One region of the Arthrobacter sp. 'calajunan' genome, then DNA from elsewhere that is predicted to be linked to it. Evidence: predicted binding sites of a transcription regulator. Region 1 holds the regulator's gene; the other holds the start of a gene.
The links. The regulator LexA, encoded in region 1, represses DNA repair genes until DNA is damaged. The targets are predictions, from matches to a motif close to TCGAACANNTGTTCGA.
Positions count from the first base shown of each region.

Region 2: RF641_RS07815 (DUF6504 family protein) is a predicted target of LexA. The motif match lies at 2,169-2,184, and genes of this name have one in related genera.

Region 1 is NZ_JBKZDY010000002.1:35,289-45,466, forward strand. It holds gene RF641_RS02665 (histidinol-phosphate transaminase) at 1-1,079, opposite strand, end outside; gene RF641_RS02670 (LysM peptidoglycan-binding domain-containing protein) at 1,170-1,523, opposite strand; gene lexA (transcriptional repressor LexA) at 1,780-2,499, shown strand; gene RF641_RS02680 (ATP-dependent DNA helicase) at 2,612-4,609, opposite strand; gene hflX (GTPase HflX) at 4,602-6,263, opposite strand; gene RF641_RS02690 (class I SAM-dependent methyltransferase) at 6,591-7,199, shown strand; gene dapF (diaminopimelate epimerase) at 7,234-8,163, opposite strand; gene miaA (tRNA (adenosine(37)-N6)-dimethylallyltransferase MiaA) at 8,203-9,120, opposite strand; gene miaB (tRNA (N6-isopentenyl adenosine(37)-C2)-methylthiotransferase MiaB) at 9,125-10,178, opposite strand, start outside.
Region 2 is NZ_JBKZDY010000004.1:140,673-150,850, forward strand. It holds gene RF641_RS07810 (DNA polymerase III subunit alpha) at 1-1,787, opposite strand, end outside; gene RF641_RS07815 (DUF6504 family protein) at 1,821-2,129, opposite strand; gene RF641_RS07820 (nuclear transport factor 2 family protein) at 2,351-2,854, opposite strand; gene RF641_RS07825 (SDR family NAD(P)-dependent oxidoreductase) at 2,904-3,764, opposite strand; gene RF641_RS07830 (MFS transporter) at 3,960-5,315, opposite strand; gene RF641_RS07835 (aldo/keto reductase) at 5,562-6,389, opposite strand; gene RF641_RS07840 (S-(hydroxymethyl)mycothiol dehydrogenase) at 6,643-7,728, shown strand; gene RF641_RS07845 (MBL fold metallo-hydrolase) at 7,728-8,357, shown strand; gene RF641_RS07850 (hypothetical protein) at 8,447-8,983, shown strand; gene RF641_RS07855 (SOS response-associated peptidase) at 8,980-9,705, opposite strand; gene RF641_RS07860 (mycoredoxin) at 9,826-10,104, shown strand; gene RF641_RS07865 (lipoate--protein ligase family protein) at 10,159-10,178, opposite strand, start outside.

The DNA.
Region 1 (10,178 bases):
AGCCGCTCCAAGAAGGCGGTGGTTTCGGCCTCAGTTCCCGCGGTGACTCGCAGGGTGCCGGCGATTCCGTTGTCACGGATGATGATTCCAGCGTCCAGAAGCCCCTGCCAAATGGCGTGGGGGTCGTTCAGGCCGCCGAAAAAGACGAAGTTCGAGTCTGAAACCGAAGGCTTCAAACCCAGCTCGGTCAAGGTGCTCACGATGCGGTCGCGCTGGGTCTTGATTTCTTCGACCTGTGCCAGCAGAAGGTCAACGTTCTTCAGCGCGGCAATGGCGGTCGCCTGGGTCACTGCAGAGAGGTGGTAGGGCAGGCGGACAAGCCGAATCGCATCGGTGACTTCCGGTGCCGCAGCCAAGTAGCCCACTCGGGCGCCAGCCAGGCCGAAGGCCTTGGACATCGTGCGGCTGACAATCAAGCGCTGGCGACCTCCGAGGAGGCTCAGTGCCGACTTGGTATTGGCCAGTGAAAATTCAGCGTAGGCCTCGTCGACGATGACCATGGCGTTGGTCTCGGAGGCTGCCTCGTAGACAGCCTCGATGACATCCAATCCCAATGCCGTGCCGGTTGGGTTGTTCGGAGAGCAGAGGAAAACGATATTCGGTGTGTGCTCGCGTACCTGCGCGGCAGCAGAGTCGGCCGAGAGAGTGAAATCATCGGCGCGTTGGCCGGCGATGTATTCGGTATCGGTTCCGCTGGCCAGCAGAGGGTACATGGAATAAGTGGGGCCGAAACTCATGACGCTTCGACCGGGGCCACCGAAGGCTTGCAGGATCTGCTGCAGGATCTCATTGGAACCGTTCGCGGCCCAAATGTTCTCGCGATCCAGATCGTGGCCCAGGTACTTGGCTAGGAGTTCACGCAATTCCACGAATTCACGATCCGGGTAGCGATTCAGCGTGGACGCTGCCTTGGAGACTTCTTGAGCGATTGCATCAATCACGGTCTGCGGAAGCGGATGGGTGTTCTCATTGACATTCAGCTGAATTGGTACGTCAATTTGTGGCGCACCGTAAGGGGACAGCCCGCGGAGATTCTCACGCAAGGGCAGCTGACTCAATAGTTCACTGCGGACATTCACGTCATTAAGTCTAATGGCGCAGTCGTCGGTTCAAGAATTGGCGACAAACCTTGGTAACAATACCTGTCGCCATTTTGAGGGTTTGACCGGCTAGTTGGCCAACACCGGGATCTCCAAGGTGTCGCCAACGCGGATCTCGCTGGAGTCCAGTGCGTTGATCTCCGTGATATGCTCCATGGCCGCATTCACGTCGTAGCCTACGGCGTATTCACGGGCGAGATTCCACAACGAGTCGCCCGGGATGACGGTCACGGCCACGGTTTCAACACCTTGCGGCGAGTTGGACGCCGCCTGGGCACTTGAAGTGAACATGGTGATCAGGAATGCGGCGGCGATGGTCAGAATGAACACCGGGACCCCAACCAGCACAGCCCAGCCGCGACGATTGATGCGGATCTTCATGTGTTCTTTGGTGCGTTTCGAGTCAAGTGCGGCGGTTGCCATGACTATTCTCCTCAACAGTGGCATGATGCGAACCTGTCTTCGAATACTGTTTTCGAAGATGTGTTCGATTCTCGTATATCTTTTCTAACAGAACTTCGCGGAAATTGTCCAGACACTTTCGAACAAATCTTTGAAAGACTCCCTCACATCGACTAAGATTTCGAAGTAGAAGAGGAACGAATACATAACATCACTGGCTTCCGACAGTTAGGCATCCGCCCAGCTCACGACCGGTGATTAGGGAAGGCTAAAGGTCATGTCAGCTTCAGAGCGCACTCCCCGATCGAATGCACGTTCGCTGACGATCCGCCAGAAGAAAATTCTCGAGACCATCCAGCGCTCGATCGGAAAGAACGGCTATCCGCCGTCGATGCGCGAGATCGGCGACACCGTGGGGCTCAAGAGCCTGTCGAGTGTCACGCACCAGTTGAGTCAGCTTGAAAAGCTCGGCTACCTTCGTCGTGATCCACGCCGACCTCGTGCCATGGAGATCCTGCTGCCGCTGCAGCTCAGCGAGGATGCCGCAGCGGCCGAGGCGCCCAAGCCAGCGGAAGAGGCCGGCAAGGAAGATGCGAAGATCATTGAGCTGAGCACCTCCGCGGACACCACTATGGTGCCGCTGGTTGGCCGTATCGCCGCTGGTGGACCGATCCTTGCAGATCAGACGGTAGAGGACGTGTTCGCGCTTCCGCGCCAGCTGGTGGGCCACGGAGAGCTGTTCATGCTTCGAGTCTCAGGAGACTCGATGGTTGATGCTGCGATCTGCGACGGCGACTGGGTTGTTGTGCGTCGCCAGCAAACTGCGAACAACGGCGACATCGTGGCTGCATTGCTCGATGAAGAAGCTACCGTGAAGACGTTCCGGCAGCGCGACGGTCATACCTGGTTGTTGCCGCAGAATTCTCGGTACGAGCCGATCCTCGGTGATGCAGCGACCGTCATGGGACGCGTTGTATCGGTCATGCGTTCGCTCTAATCCGACAAATCGAAGAGCGCTGGGGTGCAGTTCAATATAACTGCGTCCCAGCGCTCTTTGCTTCGACACGGGCTCAGCCGTGCCGGCTTCCGCGGAATGAACCAATACCGATCTAGCGGTTCGGGTCCATCCGCTTGAGGACACCGGTGATGGTCTTCTTGTCCACGGTGGGCCACATCGGCGGCAACGAGGCCTTGAGGAAACTGCCGTAGCGTGCGGTAGCCATGCGTGAGTCGAGGATTGCCACGACGCCCTTGTCCGACACGGAACGAATCAACCGGCCAGCGCCCTGGGCCAGACGGATCGCGGCGTGGGTGGCCGAAACCTGCATGAAACCGTTGCCGCCGTGCTTCTGCACGTCTTCGGTGCGGGCCTTGGAGATCGGATCGTCCGGACGCGGGAACGGGATCTTGTCGATAATAACCAAACGGCAGGAGTCGCCAGGCACGTCTACGCCCTGCCAGAGAGTCATGGTGCCGAAGAGACAAGTGTCCCGTTCCTCGGCAAACTGCGCTACCAGAGACTTCATGCTCGCATCACCCTGGCAGAGGATCTCGACGTCGAGGCGCTCGCGCAAGATCGCCGCCGCTTCTTCGGCAGAACGCTTCGAGGTGAACAGCGCCAACGCGCCGCCGCCCGAAGCCTTGATCAGATCCTCGATTTCGTCCAGGGTCTCGGCGGCAAGCTGCCTGCCGGGTTTGGGCAGGTGCTTGGCGACATACAAGATGCCCTGCTTCGGATAATCGAATGGGCTGCCGACGTCGATGCCTGTCCATGACGGTGCACCGGCACCCATGAGCCCCAGTGAACCGGCCACCGAGTCGAATTGCGCGCCGATGGCCAAGGTGGCGCTGGTCAAGATGACGGTACGACCGTCAAAGAGTCCTTCGCGCAGTTTTCCGGCCACGGACAGCGGTGCCACGTTAAGTGTCGCCGGCTGGTTGTCATCCGCCTCGACATAGCCGCGGCCTTCGACAAATTCTCGCGGACGGGTCGTGTAGAGCACCTCCCGGCGGTCTTCGGCTTCGAGCATGCGGATGGCGTCGTCCATGACGGCCTGCATTTGCGACCTGGCGGTCTGGCGACCACCATCGGCCGGCGCGTTGGCTTCAGGCTTCGTCAATGCGAGAATGAGCCGGGCCTGTTCCACGATGTCGTTCAGGGCGATTCCCATGTCCTCGCGCAGGCCGGTCTGCAACAACCCGGTCGGTACGCCGGTCAAGGCCTTTTCAAGTCTGTTGGTGGCTTTGACCAATTCGTCAACGTTGACGGCGCAATGGCGCTTGGCCCCGCCCGCTGCGGTGAGCACCATACGAGCCGACAGTGCCCCTGAGACCGAGCTGGTGACGCGGTCCTGGAGCTCGTGGGCCTCATCGATGATGGCGACGTCGAAGTCCGGGAGCACCGACAGCCCTTCGAAGGCGGAGACCGCCAGCAGGGCGTGGTTGGTAATCACCACGTCGGATTCGGCGGCCCGGGCGCGGGCCATCTCCGAGAAGCATTCATCGGCCATAGGGCATTTCTGGGAGCCAAGGCACTCCATGGCGGACACCGAAACCTGTTTCCATGCCTTGTCGCTGACTCCGGGGACCAGTTCGTCCCGGTCCCCTGTGTCGGTGCGCTCGGCCCATTCGCGAAGCTTCATGACTTCGCTGGCCAGCGGGGAAAATGTCTGTCCCCTGGGCGCGGCGGGCTCATCCATGGAGAACAACGTGCCTTCGTCGTCTTCCGGGTATCCGCCGCCGAGCTTGTACTGGCAGAGGTAGTTGGAGCGGCCCTTGAGCAGGGCCACGTCCATGGGTCGCGAAAGCTTGCCCTTGAGAGACTCCAGGAGCCGAGGTACGTCACGTCCGACGATCTGCGACTGCAACGCCAAGGTTGCAGTCGATACGATTACCGGTTTGGCGCTGGTCTGGGCGTGTGCCAGTGCCGGGATCAGGTAGCCCATGGACTTGCCCGTACCGGTTCCTGCTTGCACCAGCAGATGCTCTTCGTCTTCCAGCGCCGATACAACGTGCTTGACCATTTCCTGCTGGCCGGCGCGCATGGCGCCGCCCATGGAAGTTACTGCGGCTTCCAGCAGGTCAAGGGCCTGCTCTTGCTTATCCATGAAGGTTGAAAGTCTCCAACTCTGCTGCCAACGATTCTCGTACCTTGACGATCAATCTGGTTCCGTTCTCCAGATGCTCGCTTTCAAGGATTTCAGACTCACTCTGATGAAGTTTCGCGATCAGATCCCCGCGGCTATATGGGATCAGCACTTCCATCTGCACTCCCGGGCGCGGAATCGAGGAGCTGACCTTCGCCAGAAGCTCCTCGATTCCCTCACCGGTGTGTGCCGAGACAACCACGGTATTGGATTCGCGGTTTCGGACCCTTTCAATAACAAATGGGTCAGCCACATCAGCCTTGTTCAGCACGATGATCTCGGGAATGTTCAGCGCATCGACTTCGCCCAGCACCGTACGCACTGCCTGGATCTGGCCTTCCGGATCCGGATGCGAGGCATCAACAACGTGAAGAATCAGGTCGGAATCCGCAATTTCCTCCAGCGTCGAGCGGAAAGCCTCCACCAGCTGCGTCGGCAGGTTGGACACGAAACCCACCGTATCCGCCAGCGTGTAGGTCAGCCCGTCCTCGGTGGCCGCCTGCCGCACCGTGGGATCCAGGGTGGCGAACAGCGCGTTCTCCACCAAGACCCCGGCATTGGTCAGTCGGTTCAGCAGGGAGGACTTCCCGGCATTGGTATAGCCGGCAATGGCGACCGCGGGAACTTCGTTGCGGCGGCGGTTTGCGCGCTTGGCTTCTCGGGCCGGCTTCATCGCCTTGATCTCACGGCGCAATTTTGCCATGCGGTCGCGAATGCGGCGGCGATCCATTTCAATCTTGGTTTCACCCGGGCCACGCGAACCAATGCCGCCGCCCGCGGCGCCCACCCGGCCGCCGGCCTGGCGGGACATGGATTCGCCCCAGCCACGCAGACGCGGAAGCAGGTATTCCAGCTGGGCCAGTTCGACCTGGGCCTTGCCTTCACGGGACTTCGCATGCTGCGCGAAGATGTCCAGGATCAAACTGGTGCGGTCGATGACCTTGACCTTGACAACGTCTTCCAGCGCACGGCGCTGCGACGGGGCCAGTTCGGCATCGACAATCACGGTATCGGCGCCAGTGGAGGCTACGATCTCGCGCAACTCCATGGCCTTGCCCGAGCCCAGATACGTCGACGGGTCTGGCTTGCTGCGGCGCTGCACAACACCGTCGAGTACTTCCGAGCCTGCGGTTTCCGCTAGCGCTGCCAATTCGCGCAGCGAATTCTCCGCTTCGGTGACGCTTCCATCGGTCCAGACTCCGGCCAGCACCACACGCTCAAGGCGCAGCTGGCGGTATTCCACCTCGGTGACGTCTTCGAGCTCCGTAGAGAGGCCTGCAACGCGTCGCAGGGCGCGACGCTCGGCCAGGTCGTCCTGCTCACCGTCATAGGTGGAATAGCCGGAGGAAAAACGGTTCAGGGCGGTCGCCTGACCAGAGAAAACGGATTCATCATCGGATGCGAAATGCTGCACCTGAGGCCCCTGGGCCTCGTCTGCCGCAAGGATGCGGTCGATGGCGGCCTGAATCTGGGCGTCGTCCATCGACGATGAATCGTGTTCGTGTGACTCGGAGTTAGTCATGGTCTCCTTTGAAGTACTTCGCTTTCCAGAATAGTGCGGGGCACCCCCACTTCGCGACGTGGCGCGGTCGGTTTCAAGGTGTTCGTTGGTCATTGAGTATCCTTTGCAGAAATCGGTAGCAGCATTCGGTGCTGATGGTGATGCGGTTACGCAAACGCAAAGGCAAGGTGAAGACCCCAACACACCTGGGAGTCTGGAAAGTAGAAAAGACTTTGCCGCCTGCGGATTCCGCCGTCCGGGCGCGCAAGACCAGCGCCGGGGATTCGGGAATCACGGGTAACCGTGTGGGCTACGTATTAGACGAAGAACAAAGTCATAGACAAAACTCTATCAGTCTTGTGCGGCCTGGTACATATTGGCTTTGTCACGTTGCCTCCGCCCATATTTGGCCCGTGCGCACGCAACGATAAACTTTGCAGTATGAGCTCGGATCACTACTTCAGCGCCAGCCCCGCCTCGGCCGATGAACGCCGCACGATTTCAGTCGAGTTGAACGGCACCGTTCGCAAGATCCAGACCGCAGCCGGCATCTTCTCGCCTTCCGGTTTGGACAAGGGCACCGAGGTGCTGTTGAAGAACGTTCCGGCGCCGCGTGGCCGCATCTTGGACATCGGCTGCGGCTGGGGACCCATCACGATTACCGCGGCCGAGCAAAGCCCCGGTTCGGAAGTCTACGGCGTCGACGTCAACGAGCGTTCCATCGAGCTGGCCCGCCTGAATGCGCAGAGCTTGGGCCTGGACAACGTGGTGGTCGGCCGTCCGGAAACTGTGGACCCGGAGCTTGAATTCGACACGATCTGGTCGAATCCGCCGATCCGCATCGGCAAGGAAGCCCTGCATGAACTTCTGCTGCTTTGGCTGCCGCGGCTGGCGCCGGGTGGCGAGGCCTGGATGGTAGTGCAGAAGAACTTGGGCAGCGATTCCCTCCAGAAATGGTTGGTCGAGCAGTTGCCAAACGACTGGCGCGTCACCCGTGAAGCCACGGCAAAGGCCTTCCGCGTTTTGAAGGTTTCACGCCCGGCCCAGTAGGTTCGCCGTGCCAGTTGGCTGTGTGGCCCGCCTGCTAGTCCCGGCTGATGATCCCGCGCGCGACCAGTTCCGCCGGCCCGCTCAGGATGGTATCTTCCCGATCGCCGTTGGCAAGGAATGCAACCCCGACCGTGCCTCCGGGAACTTCAACCGACCAATCATTGATCAAGGCGGTGCCGCGCGCCCAGTAGCGCATCGCAGCGGCGGCCGCGCAAGCTCCGGTGCCGCAGGACAGCGTCTCCCCTACCCCGCGTTCGTGGACGCGCATCTTCACTCTGGCCCGGCCGTCTTCGATCAGCGGCTCGGCGGGAACCACGAATTCCACGTTGGTTCCGTGGGGCGGGGCCGGCGAGACTTCCGGGGCAATAAAGAGCTCCAGATCTTCCAGCATGCCTTGGTCCGGAAGCGCTACCACGGTGTGCGGATTGCCCATCGTGATGCTCAGCGCCGGCAACGCCTGTTCCCAGCCGCTGGGGCGGACCATCGAATCCACCGAGTCGGCGGCGGCCTGGTCCTCATGGATCAGGCCCCATGGCCCCAGATTGGCTGCGTACCCGTCCGCCAGCCGGGTGACTTCCTTGACGCCGGCACGGCTCCCGATCTGCAGGCTCTGGCCGACCGCTAGATTGACCAGGCCTTCGGCGATGAGGAAATGCACGAACGCGCGCACTCCATTGCCGCACATCTCGGCGATGGAGCCGTCGTTGTTGCGGTAGTCCATGAACCAGTAGGCCTTGGGATGCTCGATGAACTGCTGCTCATAACCGGACACCTGGGAGGTCGGCACCGCACGGATCAGCCCGTCGCCACCGATGCCGAAATGCCGGTGGCACAGGGCTGCCACCTGTTCGGCGGTGATTTGAAGTGCTCCCGTGGGATCCGCGAGCAAGACGAAGTCGTTTCCGGTTGCATGGCCCTTGGCAAATGCCTGGCCTGCAAGCTGCTGAAGTTCGCTGCGGTACATCCGTGCTCCTCGTGTTTCGTGCTTCGTTCGCTAGTTGCGTCAGTTCCGCTGGGTCCGGGCCACCAGCTCCAGCGCCTGGTCGAGCAGACCGGGCTTGGTCGGGTCGAGCCAGGAGACGCGTTCGTCCGCATTGAACCAGGTGATCTGGCGGCGGGCGAACTTCCGGGTGGCGACCACGGTCTGCTCTATGGCCTCGACACGTTCGATCTTCCCGTCCAGGAAATCGATGTACTGCTGATAGCCGATGGCCCGCGAAGCGGTCTTGCCTTCGCGCAGTCCCGAATCCAGCAGTCCTGCGACTTCCTGGGCTAGCCCCTTGGAATCCATTTTATGGACCCGGGCTTCCAATGCTTCATGCAACGCGGAGCGCTCGTAATTTAGTCCGATCTGGACTGCAGGCTGGAAGTACTGGCGCTGGGGCATATAGGAGCTGAACGCCCGGCCGGAGATTTCGTAGACCTCCAGGGCGCGGATGGCGCGCCGCTGGTCGAGGTTCCTCGCCGCGGAGACCGGATCCACCTCCGCCAGACGGCGCCGCACCTCTCCGTCTCCATGGGCTTTGACCTCGGCTTCGAGCCGTGCCCGCACCTGTGGATCGGTTGGCGGGAAGTCGATGACGTCCAGCGCGGCACGAACGTACAGTCCGGATCCGCCGACCATGACGGGTACCTTGCCCTTCGCCCGGATCGCGTCGAAGCATTCGCGGGCCTGGGCCTGGAACGTTGCGACGGATGCCTCTTCCCGCACGGACATGATGTCCATGAGGTGGTGCTCGATTCCGCCGCGCTCGTCGAGGGCGAGTTTGGCGGTACCGATGTCCATGCCCCGGTAGAACTGCAGCGCGTCGGAATTGACGATCTCGCCCTTTAAGTACTGGGCCAGGGCGATGGCCAGATCCGATTTACCGGTTCCTGTCGGGCCGACCACGGCAATGACCGGAAGGTGCGTGGCTTCCATCAAGCTAGCTGCGCACCTTCAGGGTCGGCATCCCCAAGTTGGTGCGTCCCGGCTCGCTGCTGGCGCCGGGAGCCGACACGCCGCAGCTGTCGGCCTGCGAGCGGTCCCAGGCATCCCCTGCCCGTGAACGGCGCAGCTGGTATTGCCCTGCGGTCGGGTCGGAAACCAGGTGGAAGGCGGCTACTTCGGTGATCGGCAAGGTGACCAGGTCGCCGGGGCGCGGCGTCTGGGCACCCTCGGGAACCGAGAAGTGCACCAGGCGCTGATCCTGCGAACGGCCGGAGAGCCGATGGGTCGTTTCAGCCTTGCGGCCGGCATGCTCGGTGACCATGACCTCGACGGTGCGGCCCAGCTGCTTGGCATTTTCCTCCTTGGCAATCCGGTCCTGCAGTGCAGTCAGTCGCTCGTAGCGTTCCTGGACAACGGCCTTGGGCAGTTGCTCGTCCATGGTCGCCGCCGGCGTGCCAGGGCGCTGGGAGTACTGGAAGGTGAATGCCGAGGAAAAACGTGAAGCTTCCACGACGTCCAAGGTGGCTTGGAAGTCTGCTTCGGTCTCTCCGGGGAACCCGACGATGATGTCGGTGGTGATCGCCGCATGCGGGATGCGCTCGCGCACCTTGTCCAGGATTCCGAGGAATTTCTTTGAACGGTAGGAACGGCGCATCTGCTTGAGCACGCGGTCCGATCCGGACTGCAGCGGCATGTGCAGCTGCGGCATGACATTCGGGGTTTCGGCCATGGCTTCGATGACGTCATCGGTGAATGCCGCCGGGTGCGGGCTGGTGAAACGCACGCGTTCAAGGCCTTCGATTTCACCGCAGGCGCGCAGCAGCTTGCCAAAGGCCAGACGGTCGCCGAACTCTACGCCGTAAGAGTTCACGTTCTGGCCCAGCAGCGTCACTTCGATGGCGCCGTCGTCGACAAGTGCCTGGATTTCGGCCAGGATCTCCCCCGGCCGACGGTCGCGTTCCTTGCCGCGCAGGGAAGGAACGATGCAGAACGTACAGGTGTTGTTGCAGCCAACCGAGATCGACACCCAGCCTGCGTAGACCGACTCC
Region 2 (10,178 bases), on a different contig from region 1:
TGTCCCCCGGCGCGGGCGACCGCGGCCGCATCGGGGTGCAGGCGCGCGATCTCCTGAAGGGTGTAGGCGATGGCCGACTGCATGCGCACCCCGAGCACGTCGAGCTTGATCAGCCCCATGAGGTCCATGTCGTGCTTGTCGAACTGGCTCATCGGCAGGGCGATGCCCGAGGGCTGGACCGGGGTGCGGTCCAGCAGCGAGGCGTCGGAGAGGATCACGCCGCACGGGTGCATGGAGATGTGCCGCGGCAGCCGGTCCAGGCGTTCGGTGGCGTCGATCAGGATGTCCAGCTGGGAGTCCTCGGTGAGGCGTTCGGCCAGTTCGCCCAGCTCCGGCTTCTCGGCGAGCGCTTCGCGGAAGGAGGAGGCGGAAAAGCGCCACAGCTGCTTGGCGATGCCGTCCACCTGCCCGTCCTCCAGGCCCAGGGCGGCTCCGGCATCGCGGACCGCTCCGCGGGCCCGGTAGGCGTTCTGCATGCTCATCAGGCTCACGCGTTCTTCGCCGAAGCTGGCGAAGATCTTGCGATAGATCTCGTGGCGGCGGGCTGATTCCACGTCGATGTCGATGTCCGGCAGGGTGGTGCGGGTGTCGGAGAGGAAGCGTTCGAAGACCAGGTCGTGGGCCAGCGGGTTGACCTGGCTGATGCCCAGCAGGTAGTTGACCAGCGAGGAGGCGCCGGAGCCGCGGGCCGCCACGCGCACCCCCAGCCCGGTGATGAGCTTGACGGTTTCGGCGACGGTGAGGAAGTAGCCGGCGAAGTCCAGCCGGTTGATGACCCCGAGTTCCAGGGACAGCCGCTGCTCGACGGTGTGCTTCGTCTCGTTGGGCAGCAGCCGGGGCACGGCGGCGTAGACGCGTTCGGTCAGCTCCTGCATGGCCAGGCGGTGTAGGCCCAGCACCGAGGCTTCGGGGATGACAGGTTTTTTCCAGCCCAAGTCGCCGGCGGGGTCCAGGGCGGCGAAGTTGGCGACGGCCTCGGTTTCCCGCAGCAGCTTGCGCATCCAGCCGCGCTCGGTGGCGCGGGCGATTTCGGAGGCCAGCTGGCGCATCTCCTGCGGGGACTTGAGCCAGCCCTGCCCGTTGGGCTGGCAGGAGTCCATTTCACTCAGGCTGTTCAGGGTGCGAGCGGAGTCCAGGAGGTCGGCGGTGACCGCGCCGTCGGGGTCGGCGTAGCGCACGGCGTTGCTCAGCACCGCCTTTAGGCCCAGTTCCTCGGCGTAGCGCAGCATCCTGCCGGCTTCCCCGAGGTTGTAGCGGGATCCGGGGGTGGACAGATGGGTGGTGATTTCCACGCGCAGCATGGGGCCTGCCAGCTTTTTCCAGTCGGCCAGCAGTGCGCGGGCCTTGGCGTACTGCCCGCGGGCCAGCGCCCGGGCCACGTCGGATTCCCCGCCGACCAGCAGCATGAGGTTTCCGGAGGCCACCCGGTGGGCGAGCTGGCGCCGGGTCAACCCGGGAATGCCGCGGGGCGCCTGGTGGGCTTGGCTGATGCTGCGGCATAGGGCCGCGTAGCCTGCTCCGTTGCTGTGCCCGCGGGCCAGCAGGATGACCCGGCCAGCTGCATGGCCCGGGGTGTCGAGCAGTGCCAGGTTCACGCCCAGCAAGGGTTGTAGCCCGTGTTCCATGCAGGCGGCTACGTGCTTGACCGCCCCGTAGAGCCCGTCGCGGTCGGTGAGGGCCAGCGCTTCGGCGCCCATGGCGTGCGCGGCGGCCGCCAGCTGGGGCGGGGTGGAGACCCCGTAGTGGGCGCTGTAGGAGGAAGCGACATTCAGGTGCGTGAAGCTCATGCCATCGCCTCGAACATGTATTCGAGTAGCGCCTCAGGCGCTGCGGGCATGCTGCTCGTGCAGGCGGACCAGGCGCCAGCGGGTGCTTTGCGCATCGAAGCTGACATCGATGCTGAACGGCTCCGAACGGCCCGAGGCATCGGCCAGCTGCAGTCGCCACATCTCATAATCGGCCACCCCTGCCCCTAGTCCACGCGGGATTCTCATGTTCTCCTCCCACCATTTGCGGCGTTCGAACCAACGTTCGGGTTCAGCCACCAGGCGGTAGTCTTTCCCTCGCCAGGTGACGCGCAGCGGTATTCCGTTCGCTGCGCGGGTGACCTCAATCGGCTCGGTGAACATGCCCACGTGTGCGCTCCTTACTCAACAAATTCATTCTATTCGAACATGTGTTCGATCGGTAGCTACACTAGTCAGCCCGGCCGACAGTTTGGCGCGGGCCCGGTTTCGTGAACAATTTTTTTGATCAGTTCACCGCTCGCGGCGATGCTGCGGAAGGCACGGCAAAGGCCCGGAGCCCGAGCGGATGATCCGCTCGGCCTCCGGGCCTTCGACGGGCGCCGCTAGGGTGCCGGAACCTCCAGGAACTCGCCCTCGGTGATCTGCGCGCTCTCATCAAGCGCGCGGGTCATCGACCAGGTGTCGGTGAAGCGGCAGGCGGACATCTTCCACTGGCCGCCCACCAGCACGTATTCGTCGTCGTATTCGCCGGTCTTCAGGTACTCGGTGCGTTCGGCCAGGTTGATCTGGCGGAAGCGCAGCGTCCAGCGTCCCCGGGCGGTGGTGGGGCTAATCAGCGTGATGTCCGGGTGCATGCCGTGGTGCATGTCGAAGATCACGTGCTTCCCGTCGATCTTCGCCAGCGCCACCTGGGTAAAGATCTCGGCCATCGGCTCCACGTCGTCGAAGGCGCCCATGGGGCCGTAGTCGATGATCGCGCCGCGTTTGATGAAGCAGTCGCGGAATCCCTGCGGGTCTTTCCCGTCACAGGCGCGCCAGTAGCGGTGCTTGAGCGCCTTGATCTCTTCGATCGCTTCCAGCGCGGCAAGGCGTTGTTCCAAATCCATGGATTGTTCTCCTGAAAAAGTCGTGTCGAGCGGATAGTCCGTTGGCGAATTAGCCGATGACTGCGTCGGAAAACACCGGCGGGTTTCCAAGCATGGGGCGGTGGGAGACCGGCTGCGCACCGTTCACGTCCTGCACCCCCAGTTCCGCGGCCACTTCCGCGGCGATCAGCACCTGGCCGCTGCGCTGCATCAATTGCGGGTCGCGGTGCAGTGCGTCGATGACCCGGCCGGGGAATTCCGGGGATTCGGCGGTGGCTTCCAGGTCCCCGTACTGCTCGGGGCTCTTCGCCAGCTCGGCCAGGGTGCGCTCGGTCTTCAGCATCCCCATCCACAGGGAGATGACGGCGACGCCGTGCGCCTTGAAGTCCACGGCCATGTCGCTGGCCATCTTGTCCACGGCCGCTTTGCCGGCCCCGTAGGCCGGTCCGTGCATGTAGCAGGTTCCGCCGAAGGAGGAGGTGTTCACCACCAGCCCGCCGCCGGCGATCAGCAGCGGTGCGGCGTAGTAGCTGGCGACGTAGCTGGAGCGCAGCCCGACGTTGAACACCTCAAGCAGGTCCAGGGACTTCTCCCAGAACGCCCCGGAAAGCGTCAGCTCCGCCGGGACCGCGTAGGCGTTGTTGACCAGGATGTCGATGGCCCCGTCTTCGGCGGCGATGCGTTCGAAGAGCGCCTTCACCTGGGTGTCGTCGGTGTGGTCGAGCACCACCGGCACGCCGATCCCGCCGCGGGCGGTGATTTCCTCGGCGGTGGCGAAAACGGTCCCCGGCAGCGGGGCCTCGCCTTCGGTGGTGGTGCGCCCGGTGACGTAGACCTTGGCCCCGGCTTCGCCCAGCGCCAGCGCGATCCCCTTGCCAGCCCCGCGGCTGGCTCCGGTGACAACTGCGACGCGTCGGGTTTTCTGGGTCATCGATTTCCTCCCGTGATTCTGGCGCGCCCGAGGTCCCGGGCGCGCGTGGCTCGATTACATCCCGCCCGCGCGCCGCCGAAATCCGCCCGTCCCGCTGAACGGGACGGGCCGCCATGCCGCCCCGGCGGCACGAAGGCCCGGAACCAGCCGGTCGACGACCAGCGGATTCCGGGCCCTTGGCAGGAGACGGAGGTTCTACTCCACCCGGTTGCCCAGCTCGTGCAGCGGGGTCTTGAAGGTTTCGCGGGCCCAGATGGCTCCGATGGCCGCCACGATGGAGGATCCGGCAACGATCCAGGCCGCCGGGCCGTAGTTGGCAGGGATCCCGCCGACAAGCACGGTGGCGATCATCGGGGTGAACCCGGCGCACAGGATGCCCACCTGCAGGCCGATGGCGACACCCGAGTAGCGGACCTTGACGTGGAACAGCTCGGAGAACCAGGCCGGGTAGATCGCGTTGGACACCGCGTAGCTGCCGGCGGTGATCGCGATGCTCAGCAGGAAGACCAGCGCGATGTTGGAGGTGGAGATCGCCCAGAAGTACACCCAGATCAGCACGCCGGAAGACAGGATGCCCGTGATGAAGATCGGGCGGCGGCCGAAGCGGTCCGAGAGGTGGGCGCTCAGCGGCTGGGTGAAGATCGCCAGCACGTTGCCCACGATGCTGACCACCAGCATGGTGGCCGCGGGGATGCCCACGCTGACCGCGTAGGCCAGGCCGAAGGCCTGCATCAGGGTGTTGGTGACGCATTGGAAGGACATCAGCGAGACCTGGAAGAACTGCGCCGGGTGGGTCTTGAGCATCAGCAGGAACGGCAGCTTCTCCTTGGCGTCGCCGGCCTGCGCCTTGACCTCGTCCTCGAAGACTTCAGGCTCCTCGAGCGAGCGGCGCACCAGCATGGCCACGATCATGACGACCACCGAGAGCAGGAAGGGAACACGCCAGCCCCACGACATCCTGGCGGTTTCCTCCATCGCGGCGACCGGGATGAATGCCAGCGAGGCCAGCACGATGCCCGCCGAGATCCCGCTCATGGCGAAGGACGGGAAGAACCCGCGCCGCCCCACCGGGGATTCCTCCATGGTCAGGGTCGAGGACCCCGCCGTCTCTGCGCCGGCGGACAGGCCCTGGAGCAGCCGCAGGGACACCAGCAGGGCCGGGGCCAGGTAGCCGGCCTGCGCGAAGTTCGGCAGCAGGCCGATCGCGAAGGTCGACCCTCCCATCAGCATCAGGGTCAGCACCAGCGTGTTCTTACGCCCCAGTCGGTCGCCTAGGTGGCCGAACACGATGGCCCCGAATGGGCGGGCCACGTAGGCGACGCCGAAGGTGGCGAACGAGGCCATGAGGGTAATCGTGGGATCCCCCGCCGGGAAGAAGATATGCGAGAAGATCAGCGACGCGGCGGTCGCATAGATGAAGAAGTCGTAGTACTCCAGCATGCCTCCGAGGAACGCGGCCAGCGCCGCTTTCTTCGCCCGCTTCATCCGGTAGCTCTGCTCGACACGCGAGAGATCTGTACCGACAACTGCGCTGCTCTGGTCAATCGCCATGGGGAACCTCCAAGTAACAAGAACCGATGTGCACGCTATCCGAACAGTGGTACGTTTTGCGCACACTTGAGTGTACTCCTGCGTGATCCGCAACACCTAGGGAAATTTCAAAGAAAATTCGCCGATCCGAAAATCTCCCGCAGGCGCTCGGTGTCTTGCAGGTCAACGGCGATTTGCCGTGTGCAGGCCCCCGTTAACGCGGCAAAGGGCCGCCCCGAGAGGCGGCCCTGGTCTGCGCGAGGGAGGTTAGTGGCCGAAGGAATCCGCATCCAGGCGCGGGCCGGCACCGGTATCCAGCGCATCGATCGCCGCCAGCTGCTGCCGGGTCAGGGAGAAGTCGAAAACATCAAGGTTCTCGCGCTGCCGCACATTGCTGGCGGACTTGGGCACCGCGACGCGTCCCGAATCAAGGTGCCAGCGCAGCACGATTTGCGCCGGGGTCTTGCCATACTGCTCCGCCGCTTCGGTGATCGCCGGGTGGGACAGGAAATCCCCGGCACGGCCCAGCGGGCTGTAGGCGGCGGTGACGAGCTGGCGCTGGGCATGGGCCTGTAGCTGCCCGCGCTGCAGGTGTTCGGGGTCGACCTGCACCTGATTCAGCGCCGGGCGCAGCCCCGCGTCGTAGACGGCCTGCAGGTGCGCCGGCTTGAAGTTGGACACGCCCCAGGCGCGCAGCTTCCCTGCCTGTACCAGTTCCTCCAGCCCGTGGCAGGCCTCGACATAGGCACCCTGCTGCGGGTTGGGCCAGTGCACCAGATACAAGTCCAGGTAATCCAGCCCCATCAGCTCGCAGGCGCGCTCGTAGGCGGCGGCCACGCCGTCGCGCGAGTGGTCCTCCTTGTTGAACTTGCTGGTCACCCACAGCGTCTCGCGCCGCACCCCGGCCCGCGCGATGCCCTCGCCGACCGCCTGCTCGTTGCCGTAGTTCGCCGCGGTGTCCACGTGGCGGTAGCCGTTGCCCAGCGCCCGGGCCACCGCATCAGCCGCTTCCTCGCCGGTCAGCGGCCAGGTGCCCAGCCCGATGGCCGGAATCCGCAACCCCGGCACCAACTCAATCGTGTGCTGTTCCTGCATTCCTGCTCCCTCGTCCCTGACCTGCGCTTATCGTCTTGGCTAATCCATTCAAGTATTTAGCGGCCGCCGAGCAAAAGTCCACGACCAAACACGTCAGCGACTATGTAGGATTCCGGGACAATCGGCGAATCGGCCGCACGGCGCATCCATCCCGCGCCACACTTGGTCATTTGGCGCGCGGCTCCTAGATTCCCGTCTGCCGCACCGATAGCATCGGGTCAGAAGCACAATCCACCACAAGGAGCTCACTGACATGTCCCACAAGGTCAAAGCGGTCATTTCCCGCGCCAAAGACGCCCCGGTCGAGGTTGTCGACATCATCGTTCCGGATCCGGGACCGGGAGAGGTCGTGGTCGACGTGCTGACCACCGGCGTGTGCCATACTGACCTGCACTACAAGCTCGGCGGCATTGGTGACGACTACCCCTACCTGCTGGGCCACGAGTCCACTGCGGTGGTCAGCCAGATCGGCGAGAACGTCACCAACGTCAAGGTCGGCGACCGCGTCATCCTGAACTGGCGCGCGGTCTGTGGCCAGTGCCGCGCCTGCGCCAAGGGCGAGCCGAAGTACTGTTTCAACACCTTCAACGCCACCCAGAAGATGACCCTGGAAGACGGCACCGAACTGTCCCCTGCGCTGGGCATCGGATCCTTCGCCGAAAAGACCCTGGTCCACTCCGGGCAGTGCACCATCGTGGACGAGGACGCTGATCCGGCGGCCGTGGGCCTGCTGGGCTGCGGCATCATGGCCGGAATCGGCGCGGCCATCAACACCGGAGAGATCAAGCGCGGGGAATCCGTGGCGGTCATCGGCTGCGGCGGCGTGGGCTCGGCGGCCATCGCCGGCGCCCAGCTGGCCGGGGCTACCACCATCATCGCGGTGGACGTCAACCAGGACAAGCTGGAAACCGCCAAGCGCTTCGGCGCCACCCACACCGTGAACTCCGCCCAGGTGGACGCGGTCACCGCGATCCAGGAGCTCACCGGCGGCTTCGGCGCCGACGTGGTCATCGACGCGGTGGGCCGCCCGGAAACCTACAAGCAGGCCTTCTACGCCCGCGACCTGGCCGGACGCGTGGTGCTGGTGGGCGTGCCGACCCCGGAGATGACCCTCGAGCTGCCGCTGCTGGATGTCTTCGGCCGCGGCGGTTCGCTGAAGAGCTCCTGGTACGGCGACTGCCTGCCGAGCCACGACTTCCCGATGCTGGTCCAGCAGTACAAGCTCGGCCGCCTGGACCTGGATTCCTTCGTCACCGAGCGCATCGGCATCAACGACGTCGAGGCGGCCTTCGACAAGATGCACGAGGGCACCGTACTGCGATCGGTGGTGGAAATCTAGTGGCCGCGCGCATCGAGAACATCGTCACCTCCGGCACCTTCAGCCTGGACGGCGGCACCTGGGAAGTGGACAACAACGTCTGGCTCATCGGGGACGACGCCGAGGTCATCGTGATCGACCCGGCCCACGACCCGCAGGCCATCCGCGAGGCCATCGGCAAGCGCGAGGTGATGGCGGTGCTGCTCACCCACGGGCACGACGACCACATCCGCGCCGCCGCGCAGTTCTCCGACGAGGTCGACGCCCCGCTGTTCCTGAACCCCGAAGACCAGATGCTCTGGGACGCGGTGTACCCGGGGCGCGATATCGACGCGGAAATCCACGAAGGCGACAGCTTCACCGTCGCCGGGACCACCTTGACAGCCCTGCACACCCCGGGGCACTCACCGGGATCCACCTGCTTCTACTCGGAGGACCTGGGGGTGCTGTTCAGCGGCGACACCCTGTTCAACGGCGGGCCCGGCGCCACCGGGCGCAGCTACTCGAGCTTCGAGACGATCATCGACTCGATCCGCTCCAAGCTGCTGACCCTGCCGGCGGAAACCGTGGTCAACACCGGCCACGGCGCCGCCACCACCATCGGCGACGAAGCGCCGAACCTGGATGAGTGGATCGCCCGCGGGCACTAGCCCCATAGCGGTGCGCAACGCTGAGCCCAAGCCGGGGTGGAATGAGCAATTCCATCCCGGCTTGGGCTTTCGTGTGGAATGATGAACCCATGCCTGAATCCTCTGCCCGCGTGCGCTCGGCGAAAATCCCCGGCTGGATCGGAACGCTGTCCATCCTGGCCGGCAGCGTGTTGCTCTGGCGCGACATCCAAGCCGAGTACCTGCTGTATTCCGGCGGCACCGAACCGCAACCGGTCGACACGTTTTCCATCGGCCCCTCCTTGCTGCAGGTCTCCGGCGAGCTGCTGCTGGCCTTGGGTTTCGGGGCGCTGTGCCTGAGCCTGGGACTGATCCTGGCACGCCGCATGCTCAAAAGCAGGAAGCACACGCTCACCACGCGCATCATCTGGCTCGCCGGGCTGCTGGTGCTGGCCGGCGGAACCGGCCTGCTGATCTGGGATGCGCTGCAGGTCAAGAGCTTCGGCTGGTTCGTCTACGCGCCGCTGGACAACAGCGCTTTCTCCCCCGCCCCCTGGGTGACAGGGACGCAGATCCTCGGCAAGCTGCTCAGCGCGCTGGGCCTGGGGGCCATCGGCCTGGGCTTCGGGCTGCATGCGGGAGCGCGCTCCCGGAGCGCGGACTCCTAGAACAGCGAGCGATGCGGTTCGATCAGCTCCGGGCCGTCGTTGCGCACGTTTCCCACCGCTGGATCCACCTCGTGCATGGTCCAGGTCGAGGCCACGTCGAAGGCCTCGGACCGGATCTGCTCAATCAGCCCTTCGCCGTCCTCCTGCTCCGGATCCAGCCAGCGTGCCATCATTTCCCGATCCAGCGGAATCGGCAGGCGGTCGTGGAGCCCGGCCAGCTCGCCGAGCACCCCCGGCTCTTCGCTCGATGGCGAATCCATGGTCATGATCGAGGTGGACAGGATCCAGCTTCCGTCCTTGTCCTTCCACCATTCGTACAGCCCTGCGAAGAAGATCAGCTTGCCGTCCTCGCGGTGCACGAAGAAGGGGCGTTTCTTGCTGCCTTCCTTCTTCCACTCGTAATAGCCCTGCACTGGCACCGCGGCCCGGCGCTTCTTGACCGCCGAACGGAACGTCGGCTTGGAGGAGGCGGTTTCGCTGCGCGCGTTGAAGGCGCGCACCCCCACCGACAGCTCCTTGGCCCAGCCGGGAACCAGGCCCCAGCGGGCCACATGGACCTGGCGGTGCAGCTGCCCGTCGATCATCCGCTCGAGCACCACCGGCACGTCGGTGGTCGGCGCGACGTTCCACGACTGGCGAAGCTCCAGGTTGGCGTCCGCCTCCGCTTCCGCCTCGGCAACCAGGTCGCCGATGGCCTTGGCCATGACGTAGCGTCCGCACATGATGAACCCCCGCAGATTTGTTCGAATTTTGTTCCCAGTGTAGTCCGACACACGGCGGAAAACAGTGGTGGCAGCCGGGTCAGGCGGAACAAACGGGCAGGTCGCGTGGTTACATGAAGTATGAGCAACGAATCGAACCTTGAGAAGTACGTTCCTGCCGCCGGCGGAGTCACCATGTTCACCACCAGCTGGTGCGGCTACTGCCGCAACCTGAAGCGCCTGATGGACCAGAAGGGAGTGGCCTACACCGAGGTGAATATCGAAGAGGTCGAGGGCACCGCGGAGATCGTCGAGTCGTTCAACAACGGCAACCAGACCGTCCCGACCCTGATCTTCCCCGACGGCACCGCCGCAACCAACCCGCGCATCGAGGAAGTCGTCGAGCGCGTCGGAGCGTAATTCCGCCTTAAATGCACAGTTCCCGGAACCTTGAGGGTTCCGGGAACATCGTGTTTAACCGGCCGTCTGCTCCG